3 regions of the Streptomyces sp. NPDC007808 genome follow, and region 1 is predicted to be linked to each of the others. Evidence: riboswitches for the same ligand, from Rfam matches in the RefSeq annotation. Region 1 holds a riboswitch; each other region holds the start of a gene.
What was found. A riboswitch is a leader RNA that binds a small molecule or an ion and turns the genes downstream of it on or off. The one in region 1 is predicted to bind thiamine pyrophosphate.
Positions count from the first base shown of each region.

Region 2: another riboswitch for thiamine pyrophosphate. It lies ahead of thiC (phosphomethylpyrimidine synthase ThiC); the one in region 1 lies ahead of thiO (glycine oxidase ThiO).
Region 3: another riboswitch for thiamine pyrophosphate. It lies ahead of ACFYNL_RS12070 (thiamine ABC transporter substrate binding subunit); the one in region 1 lies ahead of thiO (glycine oxidase ThiO).

Region 1 covers NZ_JBIAEQ010000002.1:143,723-146,990, reverse strand. The annotation lists gene ACFYNL_RS06885 (thiazole synthase) at 1-410, opposite strand, end outside; gene thiS (sulfur carrier protein ThiS) at 413-634, opposite strand; gene thiO (glycine oxidase ThiO) at 631-1,797, opposite strand; TPP riboswitch at 1,795-1,906, opposite strand; gene ACFYNL_RS06870 (hypothetical protein) at 1,959-2,309, shown strand; gene ACFYNL_RS06865 (NAD(P)/FAD-dependent oxidoreductase) at 2,342-3,268, shown strand, end outside.
Region 2 covers NZ_JBIAEQ010000004.1:228,741-232,008, forward strand. The annotation lists gene thiC (phosphomethylpyrimidine synthase ThiC) at 1-1,439, opposite strand, end outside; TPP riboswitch at 1,432-1,621, opposite strand; gene ACFYNL_RS16850 (YibE/F family protein) at 2,053-3,268, shown strand, end outside.
Region 3 covers NZ_JBIAEQ010000003.1:69,744-73,011, forward strand. The annotation lists gene ACFYNL_RS12065 (ABC transporter permease) at 1-265, opposite strand, end outside; gene ACFYNL_RS12070 (thiamine ABC transporter substrate binding subunit) at 241-1,341, opposite strand; TPP riboswitch at 1,417-1,522, opposite strand; gene rlmN (23S rRNA (adenine(2503)-C(2))-methyltransferase RlmN) at 1,547-2,653, opposite strand; gene ACFYNL_RS12080 (PP2C family protein-serine/threonine phosphatase) at 2,982-3,268, shown strand, end outside.

The DNA of each region.
Region 1 (3,268 bases):
GGGTCGTCATTGGTGTACGGCAGCACGGTGAACCCGTCGTCCACCAGCGTCTCCGCCGCGTCCAGCAGCTCGATCGGATCCGGCAGCAGGGTCCGCTCGTCGGCGATGACCTCCAGCTTGACCAGATCCGTACCGAGCGCCTCGCGCGCGAGGCGGGCCGTCAGCACGGCCTCACCCGCCGTGAAGCACCCCGCCGTGTTCGGCAGCACCCGGATGCCGAGCCTGTCCAGGACGGACAGAACGGAGCCGTGCACCGACGGGTCCACCCGCCGCATCGCGACCGTGGTCAGCTCCGTCCCGGACGCCACCAGCGCCCGCTCCAGCACCTCCAGGCTGGGCGCCCCTCCCGTGCCCATGATCAGGCGGGAGGTGAAGGACGAGTCGCCGATGACAAAGGGATCGTCGGCCATGGTCAGCCTCCTTGGACGGCGGTGAGGACCTCGACACGGTCCCCGTCGGCGAGGGGGGTCGACGGCCACTGGGCGCGCGGGACGACGGTTTCGTTGAGGGCGGCGGCCACCCCGGAGGGCGCCGCGGTGAGGGACTTCACGAGCGTGTCGAGAGCCGTGCCCGACTCGATCTGACGACGCTCGCCGTTGACCGAGATGGTGACCGGCCTGACCGGGGTGTTCATGCGGGCTGCTCCGTGAGTGCGGCGGGACTGAAGCGCCTGGGCGTGAACGCCCTGGCCTCCTCGGGGAGTTCACCGGTGGCCAGGACGTGCGCCATGGCGTCGCCGGTGACCGGTGTGAGCAGCACGCCGTTGCGGTAGTGGCCGGTGGCCAGCAGCAGCCCCGTCAGCTCGGTCGGGCCGAGCAGCGGCGCGTTGTCGGGGGAGCCGGGGCGCAGACCGGCCCGTGTCTCGGTGAGCGGCAGCTCCGTGATGCCCGGCACCAACTCGTGGGCGTCGCGCAGCAACTCGTACACCCCGCCCGCGGTCACCGTCGTGTCCCAGCCCAGTTCCTCGCTCGTCGCCCCGACGACCAGCTCCCCGCTCTCGCGCGGCACGAGGTACACCTGGCTGCCGCGTACCACGGCCCGAACGGTCCGGCTCAGGAACGGCGCGTACCGCTTCGGCACGGTCAGCCGCAGCACCTGGCCCTTCACGGGGCGCACCGGCGGCAGCACGTCGTCCGGGACCCCGGGCAGCAGCCCGCTGCGACTGCCGGCGGCGAGGACCACCTGGCCGGCGCGCAGCTGGGTGCCGTCCGCCGTGGTCACGCCGGCGGCCCGGTCCCGTACGACGTCGAAGCGCTCGGCCCAGGCCCGGTGGAAGACCACACCGGCCCGCTCGCACGCGGCCACCAGCGCCCCGGCCAGCCGCCGCGGATCGATCTGGTGGTCGCCGTCCACCCGCAGCCCGCCGCGCACCCCCGGCGCGAGCATCGGCTCAAGGCGCCGGCACTCACGCCCCGACAACCACTCGGATTCCAGCCCCGAGCGGCGCTGCAGGGCGTGCAGTTCCCGCAGGTGGGCCCGGTCGTCGGAGTCCAGCGCGACGGCGAGCGTGCCGCAGCGCCGGTAGCCGAGGTCATGGCCGGTGAGCTCGGTGAGCTCGGCGGCGAAGTCCGGGTACCGGCGGGCCGAGGCCAGGTTCAGACCCAGCAGCGTCTGCTCGCCGTAGTGCAGTTCCGTGACGGCGGCCAGCATCCCGGCCGCCACCTGGGCGGCGCCGCCGCCCGGCTCGGGATCCACGACGGCCGTCGTGAACCCGCGTCCCGCGGCCCGCCACGCCGTGACGAGCCCGATGATTCCGCCCCCGATGACAAGGACGTCTGACGTTCGCGTACGCGACATGGGCGTCCAGCCCCTCCCTTCGCCGGCATGACCCGGATCAGGTTCGTACGGTCGGAGGCCGCCAGCCTCCCTCTCAGCCCGGTGCGTCCGGGCTCCCGCGAGTGCTCTACGTTGGCCACCCTAGCCCGACGCCGCAGACCTCAGTAAGGGAGCCCGTGCCCGTGGCCCGCTCGCTCGACGGACTCGTCCTCGCCCCCGTGGCCGACCAAGCCCCAGGTCAGGTGGGTACCCGCACCCGGTTCACCTACCACGAGAAGGACGGTGAGATCTGGGCGGAGTACGCGGGCGGCGACGTCGTGCGCGGGTATCTGGTCGGCACCAGGGCAGGTGACCGGCTGGACTTCCGGTACGTGCAGCTCAAGCGCGACGGGACGACGTCGTCGGGCCACTGTGTGTCGACGGTGACCGACCTGCCCGACGGGCGGGTGCGCCTGGCGGAGAGCTGGGAGTGGGAGTCGCAGGCGGGTCGGGGCACGAGTGTTGTGGAGCAGGTCACTGAGCACGCCCCCTGACTGACGAATTGTCAGTTGTCTATGGTGATCAGGTGAGCGAGCAGACGCAGCAACAGGGCACGTCACAGGCGCGACGCGTGGTCGTCGCGGGCGCGGGCATGGCCGGGGTGCAGACCGCGGTCGCCCTGCGCGAACAGGGCTTCACCGGCACGGTCACGCTGATCGGCGCCGAACCCCACCAGCCGTACGACCGGCCTCCGCTGTCCAAGGCCGTCCTGCTCGGCAACGCCGAAGGCTCCGCCTTCGACGTCGACTTCGACGCCCTCGACATCGAACTGCGGCTGGGGCGCGAGGTGCTGGGCGTGCGCTCCGCCGACCACGAGCTGGACACCGAGGCCGGGGCCGTCCCGTACGACGTCCTCGTGCTCGCCACCGGCGCCGAACCCATCCGGCTGCCGGGTGCGGAAGGCGTTCCGGGGGTGCATCTGCTGCGCACCCTGGACGACGCCGAGCGGCTGCGGCCGGTGCTCGCACGGCAGCACGACATCGTCGTCGTCGGGGCGGGCTGGATCGGTGCGGAGTTCGCCACGGCCGCGCGCGAGGCGGGCTGCGCGGTGACCGTCGTGGAGGCCGCCGACCGACCGCTCGCGGGTGCGCTGCCCGCGGCGGTGGCGGCGCCGATGACCTCCTGGTACGCGGACAGCGGGGCCGTACTGCGGACGCACGCGCGTGTGGAGCGCGTCGAGCCCGGCGCGGTCGTCCTCGACGACGGCTCGCGGATCCCGGCTGGCGCCGTGGTGGTCGGCATCGGGGCGCGGCCCGCCACCGCATGGCTGGCCGGTTCGGGCATCGAGCTCGGCGCGCACGACGAGGTCGTCGCCGACTCCCACCTGCGCACCTCGGTGCCGGACGTGTACGCCGTCGGTGACTGCGCCTCGTTCCCTTCGGGCAGGTACGGCGAGCGCCTCCTGGTCCACCACTGGGACAACGCCCTGCAGGGCCCGCGCACGGTCGCCGCC
Region 2 (3,268 bases), on a different contig from region 1:
TTGTAGGTGATGACGCCGGTCTTGACGTCGTCACGGTTGGGCAGGCCCAGGTGCTCCTTGGGCGTGACGTAGCAGAGCATGGCCGTGCCCCACCAGGCGATCATCGCGGCACCGATGCCGGAGGTGATGTGGTCGTACGCCGGCGCGACGTCCGTGGTCAGCGGGCCGAGCGTATAGAACGGAGCTTCATCGCAGATCTCCTGCTGAAGGTCGATGTTCTCCTTGATCTTGTGCATCGGGACATGTCCCGGGCCCTCGATCATGGTCTGTACGTTGAAACGCTTGGCGATCGTGTTGAGTTCCCCGAGCGTCTTCAACTCCGCGAACTGCGCCTCGTCGTTGGCGTCCGCGATCGAGCCCGGCCGCAGGCCGTCGCCGAGCGAGTACGTGACGTCGTACGCCGCGAGGATCTCGCACAGCTCCTCGAAGTTCTCGTACAGGAAGCTCTCCTTGTGGTGCGCGAGGCACCACGCGGCCATGATCGAGCCGCCACGGGAGACGATGCCGGTCTTGCGGTTGGCGGTGAGCGGTACGTACGGCAGGCGCACGCCCGCGTGGACCGTCATGTAGTCCACGCCCTGCTCGGCCTGCTCGATGACCGTGTCCTTGTAGATCTCCCAGGTCAGTTCCTCGGCGCGGCCGTCCACCTTCTCCAGCGCCTGGTAGAGCGGCACCGTGCCGATCGGGACGGGGGAGTTGCGCAGCACCCATTCGCGCGTGGTGTGGATGTTGCGGCCGGTGGACAGGTCCATGACCGTGTCGGCACCCCAGCGGGTCGCCCAGGTCATCTTCTCGACCTCCTCCTCGATGGAGGAGGTGACCGCGGAGTTGCCGATGTTGGCGTTGACCTTCACCAGGAACCGCTTGCCGATGATCATCGGCTCGATCTCCGGGTGGTTGACGTTGGCCGGCAGCACCGCCCGGCCCGCCGCGATCTCGTCGCGCACCACCTCGGGAGAAACGTTCTCCCTGATGGCTACGAACTCCATCTCGGGAGTGATCTCGCCACGGCGCGCGTAGGCGAGCTGCGTCACCGCCTTGCCGTCCCGGCTACGACGCGGCTGACGCGGCCTGCCGGGGAAGACGGCGTCGAGGTTGCGCAGGCCACCACGCGGCGAGGTGTGCTTGATCCCGTCGTCCTCGGGACGGACGGGACGGCCCGCGTACTCCTCTGTGTCGCCGCGGGCGATGATCCAGTTCTCCCGCAACGGAGGCAGCCCCCTGCGGACATCCGTCTCGGCGAGTGGATCGGTGTACGGGCCCGACGTGTCGTACAGCGTGACCGACTGCCCGTTGGTGAGGTGCACCTGGCGGACCGGCACCCGCAGATCGGGGCGTGAGCCCTCGACGTACGCCTTGTGCCAGCCGATGGACTTCCCGGCCTCCTGGGACTTCTCGTCCTGAACGGAGGCAGGCGTGCGCGCGTCCTTGATGGTCATGAGACCTACTCCCTACGCCGGCATTACCCGGTAACAGGTTCGGCGGTCGACGCAGCGGTATCCGTCTGCCGATGTTTCGTGTGCAACATCACTCGCGATGGGTGATGTTTCATGTGAAACATCGCTGGGACGGAGGTCAGCGCCCTCTCAGCCCGGTGCTCCGAGCTCCCGCGTGTACAAAGGTGGCTCCACGCTAGCGTCAATTCGGGCGCGGTGAACAGAGGGCCCCCCTCGTTCTTGCGATGATCGGTCGGTGACCACGACGCATGAACCTCCGTACCCACCGCCCGAGCCGCACCGCGGCTCGGGCTCCGGAAACGGCCCCGCACGAGGCAACGGCCTTACGGACGGCCGGGGTTCGGCGATGCCCCGAGGCAGATACGACGGTGAGTTCGGCCGTGGTTCCGGCGATGGGTCCGGCGATGGGTCCGGCGACCACGCGGCTGGATCCGACGGCTGGCACGAGCACGGCCGGGGTTCCGGTGGGGTGCAGGAGCATGGCAGCGGAGGCGGGACCGGCGCCGGCGGCGGGCACGAGCGGGGGCCCCGGGCGGGTGGCGTACGGGGTTACGGTCCCGCCTATCGCGGCGCGCCGGGGCGAGGGCCCGGGGACGTGGAAGGGCCCGGTCGCGGACCTGGTGGGGGGAGCGGGGACGGCTTCGGGGGCGGTCACGGGGACGACTTCGGCGGGGGACACGGTCATGGGCCGGGTTCCGGGGGCGGTCACGGGGATGGCTTCGGGGGCGGCCACGGGGACGACTTCGGGGGTGGGGGGCACGGGCATGGGCCCGGTTCCGGTGGCTCGCACGGTGACGGTGGCGGGGGCCAGGGTGGAGGCGGGGGCGGCGGCCATGGGCACTCGCACAGTCACGCCCACGGCCCCGCGGCGCCCGTCTCCCAGCATCTGCGCAAGGTCATCGCGGCGGTCCTGATCCCGTTCGCCGCGGCAGTGATGGTGGGGCTCGTCGTGCTGTGGCCGGGCGGCGCCCCGCCGCACGAGCGCACAGGCGTCGGCTTCGACCGGCAGACGCAGCAAGCCACGGTCACCCAGGTGGTCGAGGTGAGCTGCAAGGAAGCAGGCGCCTCGGGGGTGCCCCCGACCGGTGACACCTCCACGGCCGAGGGCTCCTCCGCCGTGCAGCAGGAGAACGGCACCTGCAAGAAGGCGACGATCCGCGTCGACACCGGCAAGGACAAGGGCCGGACGTTCACGGAGATCGTGCAGCCCGACCAGTCACGGCAGTTGAGCGAGGGCCAGGAGGTCGTGGTCGCCTACGAACCCTCGGCGCCCAAGGACCTGCAGTACTCGGTCACCGACGTGAACCGTCGAGTGCCGTTGTCCGTGCTCGCCGGCATCTTCGCGGTCGCCGTCGTGATCGTCGGGCGGATGCGTGGTGTCATGGCGCTGATCTCGCTGGCCATCAGCTTCATGGTGCTGAACTTCTTCATCCTGCCGGCGATCCTTCAGGGCTCCAACCCGCTGGTCGTGGCGGTGGTCGGGTCGAGCGCCATCATGCTCATCGCCCTGTACCTGTGCCACGGCTTGTCGGCCCGGACGTCCGTCGCGGTGCTCGGCACGCTCATCTCGCTGTTGCTGATCGGCTTCCTCGGCTCGGTGTTCATCGACTGGGCGGCGCTCACTGGCAACACCGACGACAACACCGGACTGATCCACGGCCTGTACCCGTCGATCGACATGAGTGGTCTGCTGCTCGCCGGAATCATCATCGGCTCGCTCGGTGTCCTCGACGACGTGACGGTCACCCAGACGTCCGCCGTCTGGGAGCTCCACGAGGCCAACCCCACGATGGGCTGGCGCGGGCTGTACC
Region 3 (3,268 bases), on a different contig from region 1:
GCAGGGTGAGCGCGGTGGAGGCGAGCGCCTGCCAGGTGGTGAACCACAGGACGTGCCGGATGTCGGGCTCCGCGAGCACATCCAGGAGGCGCCCGAACTGCCAGGCCCCGTCGGCCTTCAGACCGCGCGCGACGATGGCGGCGACGGGATAGGCGAAGAAGACCGCGAAGAACGCGACGGGTACGGCGACGAGACCGAGCGGCACCGCCGCGCCCCGCGCGGCCCTCGTGCGGGAGGCCGCTACTTCAGTACGAGCGAGGTCCACGACTTGACCCAGTCGTCACGGTTGTCGGCGATCTTCGCCGGGGCCATCGTCTCGGGGTCCTCCGCCTGCGGGCCGTACTTCGTGAACTCCGGCGGCACCTGGGCGCCCTCGCGCACCGGGTAGACGAACATGTTGAGCGGCATGTCCTCCTGGAACGTCGTGCTCAGCAGGAAGTCGAGGAGCGCCTTGCCGCCCTCGGCGTTGCGGGCGTTGCTCAGCAGGCCCGCGTACTCGACCTGGCGGAAGCAGGTGCCGGTCGCTACGCCTGTGGGCGCGGTGGTCGGCTTGGGATCGGCGTAGATCACCTCGGCGGGCGGTGAGGAGGCGTACGACACGACGAGCGGCCGGTCGGCCTTGGCCTTCTTGCCGCCCGCGGAGCCGGAGAACTCCTCGTTGTAGGCCTGCTCCCAGCCGTCGACGACCTTGACGCCGTTGGCCTTCAGCTTCTTCCAGTAGTCCTGCCAGCCGTCGTCGCCGTACCTGGCGGCGGTGCCGAGCAGGAAGCCCAGGCCCGGCGAGGAGGTGGAGGCGTTCTCGGTGACGAGGAGGTTGCGGTACTCGGGCTTGACCAGGTCGTCGAAGGAGGCGGGCGGGGTCAGCTTGTGCTCGCTGAAGTACGCCTTGTCGTAGTTGACGCAGATGTCGCCGGTGTCGACGGGCGTCACCCGGTGCTTGTCCTGGTCGACCCGGTACTCGGGCAGGACCTGGTCGGAGCCCTTGGCCTCGTACGACTGGAACAGCCCGTTGTCGAGCGCGCGGGAGAGCAGGGTGTTGTCGACGCCGAAGAAGACGTCGCCCTGCGGGTTGTCCTTGGTCAGGATCGCCTTGTTGACGGCCTGCCCGGCGTCGCCGTCCTCCAGGACCTTGACCTTGTAGCCGGACTTCTTCTCGAAGGCGGCGAGGACGTCCTTGGACACGGCCCACGAGTTGTGGCTGACCAGCGTGACGGTCTTGGAACCACCACCGCTGCCCCCTGCGCCGTCGCCGTCGGACGATCCGCACGCGGCCAGCGCGGGCAGCGCGAGGAGACCGAGACCGGCGAGCGAGGCCGTGGCCTTGTACTTGGTGATGCTCACTGATTCCTCCTGGAGTGACCAGGAAGAGACGCGGCCCTGGCCGGAACCCCAGGGGCTCCGGGCAGGGCGCAACAGCTTGAGTGGTGACCGATCTCCCTACCCAGAATGACCTGGGCCAGGTTCGGAGGGTCTGCGGCCGGTGCCGCACTCTCAGCGCTGTGGCGCTCCCCTGTCGGAATATGCAGATGTTCTTACGGCGGTCAGACTACCGCTCGGTCGCGGCGAGCTGCCCACACGCCCCGTCGATCTCCTGACCACGGGTGTCCCGAATCGTCACCGGCACACCATGCGCGGCGATGGCTTCGACGAACGCCTTCTCGTCCTCGGGCCGGGAGGCGGTCCACTTCGAACCGGGAGTCGGGTTCAACGGAATCAGGTTCACATGCACGGGCTTGCCCTTGAGCAGCCGCCCGAGCCGGTCACCGCGCCAGGCCTGGTCGTTGATGTCCCGGATGAGGGCGTACTCGATGGACAGCCGCCGTCCGCTCTTCGCGACGTACTCGAACCCGGCGTCGAGGACCTCCCGCACCTTCCACCGCGTGTTCACGGGGACGAGGGTGTCGCGCAGCTCGTCGTCGGGGGCGTGCAGCGAGATGGCGAGCCGGCACTTGAAGCCCTCGTCGGCGAACCGGTGGATGGCCGGGACGAGCCCGACCGTCGAGACGGTGATCCCGCGCTGGGACAGCCCCAGCCCGTCGGGCTCGGGATCGGTCAGCCGCCGGATGGCCCCCACGACCCGGTTGTAGTTGGCGAGCGGCTCGCCCATCCCCATGAAGACGATGTTCGACAGCCTCGCCGGCCCACCCGGCACCTCTCCGTCCCGCAGCGCCCGCATCCCGTCCACGATCTGGTGGACGATCTCGGCGGTGGACAGATTGCGGTCCAGCCCCGCCTGCCCGGTCGCACAGAACGGGCAGTTCATCCCGCACCCCGCCTGCGAGCTGATGCACATCGTCACCCGGTCCGGGTACCGCATCAGCACCGACTCCACGAGCGTCCCGTCGAACAGCCGCCACAGCGTCTTGCGGGTGTCGCCCTGGTCGGTCGACAGATGCCGTACGACGGTCATCAGCTCAGGGAACAGCTCCTCGCGCAGCTTGTCGCGCGAACCGGCGGGGATGTCGGTCCACTGCTCCGGGTCGTGCGCGTACCGCGCGAAGTAGTGCTGCGAGAGCTGCTTGGCACGAAACGGCTTCTCGCCGATCGCGGCAACGGCGTCCTTGCGCTCTCCGGGCGTGAGATCGGCAAGATGCCGCGGCGGCTTCTTGGCTCCGCGCGGGGCGACGAAAGTGAGTTCTCCGGGCTTAGGCATGGCTGTACCAGTGTCGCAGATCGAATCGGGTGACCTGCGGCTGTCGCCTGCTACGGCTGCCGTAGGTAGTCGTCACCGGTCGCCGCTGAGCGGCCTCGGACGGCCCAGAGAAGGCCCAGAGACGGCCCAGCGGAGATCACTCGTCGGCTGCCGGCCCCTCATCAAGCCGGACCTTGACCTGGCGGTTGTGGGCGGTGCACCCGAGGACCTCCCCGTTGACCAGGCCTTAGTTCACTGATCGGGTTGCCGCCGACAGAGGAAGGGGCGGGTCTCCATCAGGGCGATGCCAGGAAGCATGAATCGCACCATTTGTCCATATCCTGCATCCATGATTATCGACTACGCGGCAGTGTTCAGAGCGCTGCCGGGCGCGGTCGCTCTGCTGACTCCCGAACTGGTCTTCGCCGACGCCAACCTCGCGTGGCTGCGCCAGGCCGGACGCAGCCGCGACCAGGTGGTGGGCCGCTACCTTTTCGACGCCTTCCCCGGCAGCCCGCGGGACCCGGCAGCCTCCGACGCCCGCCACCTGGAGGCATCCCTGCGAGCGGTCCTGGCCAACCGCAAGATCGACATGGACCTGCAGCGCTACGACGTGGAATCCGCGCAGCGCCCCGG